Regions from separate parts of the Kitasatospora sp. NBC_01300 genome, predicted to be linked through region 1. Evidence: riboswitches for the same ligand, from Rfam matches in the RefSeq annotation. Region 1 holds a riboswitch; the other holds the start of a gene.
The links. A riboswitch is a leader RNA that binds a small molecule or an ion and turns the genes downstream of it on or off. The one in region 1 is predicted to bind cobalamin.

Region 1 (2,193 bases):
CTCGGTCTCGCCGAAGTGGCCGAGCCCGTCCGGCGAGGCGGGGGCGCCCTGGTCGCCCCGGTAGGTGACGACGAGGGCCGGCAGGGCGAGGCGGTCGAGGACGGGGAGGACCGGGAGGGTCTGCTGCCGGTCGGCGCCGGGGCCGTGGACGAGGATCACCCAGGTGCCGCGTTTGCCGGCGAGGCGCCAGGCGGGGAGGGCGCCGAGTTCGCCGTCGGCGGCGGTGTCGGTGAAGGGGAGGCCGAGCGCCTCGGTGGGGTCGCCGAGGTGGACGCGGGGGGTGAAGCGGACCTCGGTGCCGGGGGTGAGGGTGCCCCGGTCGGCGCGGACGAGGCGGCGGGTGACGCCGTGCTCGTCGCTGTGCAGGACGTCCTCGACGACGGCGTGGCCGTGGTCGTCCCATTCCACGGCCCAGCGGCCGGGGCGCAGGCTCTCGGGGCGGCGGTTGAAGGTGATCCGGCCCGCGGCCAGGCTCCGCACCAGGACGGGGCCGGACTCCCGGGCGGCGCTCGCCGGGTGGACCAGCCGTTCGGAGGCCCGACGGCCGATCACCAGGACGGCGGCCCCGGCGCCGACGACGGCGGCCGCCACGACGGCCGCGGTTCCCCAACGCATATCGCTCCCCGCTCTGCTGGTCTTGGACCGGACGGTGTCCGGGCGGTGTTCGGACGGTGTTCGGGCACCAGTTCACCGGGGGGCCGCGCGGGCGGCCACCGGGCTGGGCCGTCCGGGGCACGGCGGGGCGCCGGGCGGGGCGGGCGACAGGCGGGCGGTCCTCTGGCGGGGTGGGCGGATCGGAGGTGGCGACGGGGCTCCGAGGTGTGACCAACCCCTCCGTGACCTCGGTTGACTCCCGGTTCGGCCGCGTGATGGGATCCTGGGGCCAAACGGAGGCATGCAGAGGAAGCCGGTGCGAGTCCGGCGCGGTCCCGCCACTGTCACCGGGGAGCACGCTCGGAACATCGCCACGGCGGGCCGTCAGAAGCCGCTGGAAGGCCCGGGGGTGCGTCCGACCCGGAAGCCAGGAGACTCTCGCCCCCGGTACGTCGATCCAGGGCGCGGACCCTGAGTGAGGACACGCACGCGATGCAGGCTGCCCCGCCCCGCCGGACCCCACGCGGCCTTCCGCCGAACCCGCCGTGCGCCCGCTGACCCGCGCCGCCGCGTTCGCGCTCGGCGCCGTCGCGGGCTTCGCCGCGGACGCCCGCTTCGCCGACCCCCGGCGCGGCCACCCGGTGGCCGTCTTCGGCAGTGCGGCGACCCGGCTGGAGCGGCGGGTGTGGCAGGACGACCGGGTGGCCGGCGCCGGGTACACGGCACTGTGCGTGGGCGCGGTCGCGGCCGGCGCGGTGGCCCTGGACCGTACGGTGGGCCGGCGTCCGCTGGGCCGGGCCGCACTGGCGGCCGCCGCGACCTGGACGGTGCTGGGCGGCACCTCGCTGACCCGGGAGGCGCGCACCATCGGCCGGTCGCTGGCCACCGGCGACCTGACGGCCGCGCGGGAGCGGCTGCCGCACCTGTGCGGGCGGGACCCGAGCGCGCTGGACGGGCCTCAGATCGCCCGCGCGGTGGTCGAGTCGGTGGCCGAGAACACGGCGGACGCCGTGGTGAACGCGCTGGTCTGGGGCACCCTGGCGGGCACCCCGGGGCTGCTGGCGTTCCGCGCGGTGAACACGCTGGACGCGATGGTCGGCCACCGCTCGCCGCGGTACGCCCGGTTCGGCTGGGCCTCGGCCCGGCTGGACGACGTGGCGGGCTGGCCGGGCGCCCGACTGACGGCACTGCTCACGGTGGCCGCCGCGCCGCAGCCGAAAACGGCCTGGCGGGTCTGGCGGCGGGACGGTTCGGCGCACCCGAGCCCGAACGCGGGCCAGGCGGAGGCGGCCTTCGCGGGCGCGGTGGGCGTCCGGCTGGGCGGAACCCTCCAGTACGGGGAGCGGGTGGAGCACCGGCCGGTGCTCGGCGCGGAGTTGCGGCCGGTGACGGTGGACGACATCGAGCGGGCCTGCGTGCTCTCCCGGCGGGTGGGCGCGCTGGCCCTGGGTACGACGGTCGCGGGGCACGTCGCGCTGCGCTTGCTGACGACACGGTGGAGGGGAAGGGCATGAGCAACGCACTGCTGGTCGCCGGGACGACCTCGGACGCGGGCAAGAGCGTGGTGACCGCGGGCATCTGCCGCTGGCTGGCCCGGCA
Region 2 (2,193 bases), on a different replicon from region 1:
GGGTCGTCCGAGCGCCCGACCTTCAACGCGGCGATCCGCTCGACCAGTTTGGCCACCAGGGCGTCGGCGGTCTCCTCCCCCACCGGGACGGCCACCGAGATCGCCATGCAGCGCTCGCCGGCCGAGCCGTAGCCGGCGCCGATCAGGGCGTCCGCGGCCTGGTCGAGGTCGGCGTCCGGCATCACGACCAGGTGGTTCTTGGCGCCGCCGAAGCACTGCGCCCGCTTCCCGTGCGCGGCGGCGGTGGCGTAGACGTACTGGGCGATCGGCGTGGAGCCGACGAACCCGACCGCCTGCACCCGCGGGTCCTCCAGCAGGGTGTCCACGGCCTCCTTGCCGCCGTTGACGACGTTCAGCACGCCCGGCGGCAGCCCGGCCTCCAGGAACAGTTCGGCCAGGCGCAGCGGCACCGAGGGGTCGCGCTCCGAGGGCTTGAGGACGAAGGCGTTGCCGCAGGCCAGGGCGGGTGCGGCCTTCCAGAGCGGGATCATCGCCGGGAAGTTGAACGGCGTGATGCCGGCGACCACGCCGAGCGGCTGGCGCATCGAGTACACGTCGATGCCGGTGCCCGCGTTGTCGCTGAACTCGCCCTTCAGCAGGTGCGGGATGCCGGCGGCGAACTCCACGACCTCCAGGCCGCGTTGGATGTCGCCGTGGGCATCGGCCACGGTCTTGCCGTGCTCGGCGGACAGCAGCCGGGCCAGCTCGTCCTTCTCCTGCTCGACGAGTCGGAGGAAGCGCAGCAGGACGCGGGCCCGCCGCTGCGGGTTCCACGCGGCCCACGCGGGCTGGGCCTGCGCGGCGTCGGCGATCACCGCCTCGACCTCGGCCCGGCTCGCCAGCGGCACCCGGGCCTGCACCCGGCCGGTGTTGGGGTCGTACACGTCGCCGAAGCGACCGGAGGTGCCGGCGGTGGGCTTGCCGGCGACGAAGTGGGTCAGTTCTCGGACCATCGGGTTCCTTCTCTCGACAGGGTGGGGAGAGGAGGAGGATCGGAGGCCGCCGCCCGTCGGCGGGCACACGGTGGTGCGCCCCTCGGCACGGGCGTACGGCGGCAGCACGGAACATCAGGGCGTGGACGCCCCGGCGGCCGTGGGCACGGGACGACCAGGAGCAGCAGTGGAGCGGGAGCAGCCCGGAGTCATGCGTGTCGTCTCCATCCTCGTGGAAAACACGGAACACCCGCGGCCGGTATCCTGACTCCCGGATCACCGCACGCCCCCAGGCCTTCCCGGCTGGCTGCCAGTGGCCTTCGTCTGCGAGGACGAACTCCCCGGTCACAGTGGCGGGACCGTGCCGGACTCACACCGGCTTCCCTGACACCGCGGACCTGCCCTCGACCATATAGTTGGACGTCCTAGTAAGTCCAGAGGCCCGCACGCGCGTTGCGCCATCGGGTTCCCGCCTCACCGAGCACCACGCGACCGGGCGGTGCCCGCGATCAGGCACCCGGCAGCGCGGCGCCACGAGCCCGTAAAGTTAGCTGAGGCACACCTAAGCAACACAGGTCGAGCCCATCTTCGCCATACCGGCGCGGGCGGGCCTCGGCCGCCGACCGCCGTCGGCACCGGGGGTGTGCCTGCCGGGAGTGTCGGGACAGGGAGAACGATGTGAGGGACGGTCGGGACGCCAGGCGTCCGCACGGGGAGCTGGTCGCGGACGTGCTGGCGGTGCTGTGGGCGGCCGGCGAGCCGCTGACCGCCCAGCAGGTCAAGGAGGCGCTGGACCACGGGCTGGCCCGCACCACCGTGGCGACGATCCTCACCCGCCTGCACGAGAAGGGCACCCTGGTCCGCAGCCGCCCCGCGCGGTCCTTCGCCTACGCCCCGGTGGAGGACGCCGCCGGACTGGCGGCCGGGCGCATGCGCCGGGAGTTGGAGAAGGAACCCCAGCGGGACCTCGTGCTGAAGCGGTTCGTCTCCTCCCTGTCCGAGGACGACGAGGACGTCCTGCGCAGCCTGCTCCTCGAAGCCCAGACCGAGGCCGGGGCCGCGACCGCGACCGCAGCGGACTCCGGCAGGCCCGAGCGCGAGGACGACGCATGGGCCTGATCCTGGCGGTCGTCGCCCTGGCCCTGCTGCTCCCCTGGGCCGCGGCGCCCGCCGCACGCCGCCTGGCCCTGCTGCTCCCTCCGCGCGAGGCCTCGCTCGCGCTCACGGGCGCGGCCGTCCTGCTGGCGGGCGGCACCGTCGC

Region 2: another riboswitch for cobalamin. It lies ahead of OG556_RS36820 (CoA-acylating methylmalonate-semialdehyde dehydrogenase); the one in region 1 lies ahead of OG556_RS24780 (cobalamin biosynthesis protein).

Annotation. Positions count from the first base shown of each region.
Region 1 covers NZ_CP108408.1:5,578,587-5,580,779, reverse strand. Annotated here, with positions in the region: gene OG556_RS24785 (alpha/beta hydrolase family protein) at 1-615, opposite strand, end outside; cobalamin riboswitch at 900-1,032, shown strand; gene OG556_RS24780 (cobalamin biosynthesis protein) at 1,140-2,108, shown strand; gene OG556_RS24775 (cobyric acid synthase) at 2,105-2,193, shown strand, end outside.
Region 2 covers NZ_CP108409.1:722,588-724,780, forward strand. Annotated here, with positions in the region: gene OG556_RS36820 (CoA-acylating methylmalonate-semialdehyde dehydrogenase) at 1-953, opposite strand, end outside; cobalamin riboswitch at 1,169-1,360, opposite strand; gene OG556_RS36825 (BlaI/MecI/CopY family transcriptional regulator) at 1,611-2,051, shown strand; gene OG556_RS36830 (M48 family metalloprotease) at 2,042-2,193, shown strand, end outside.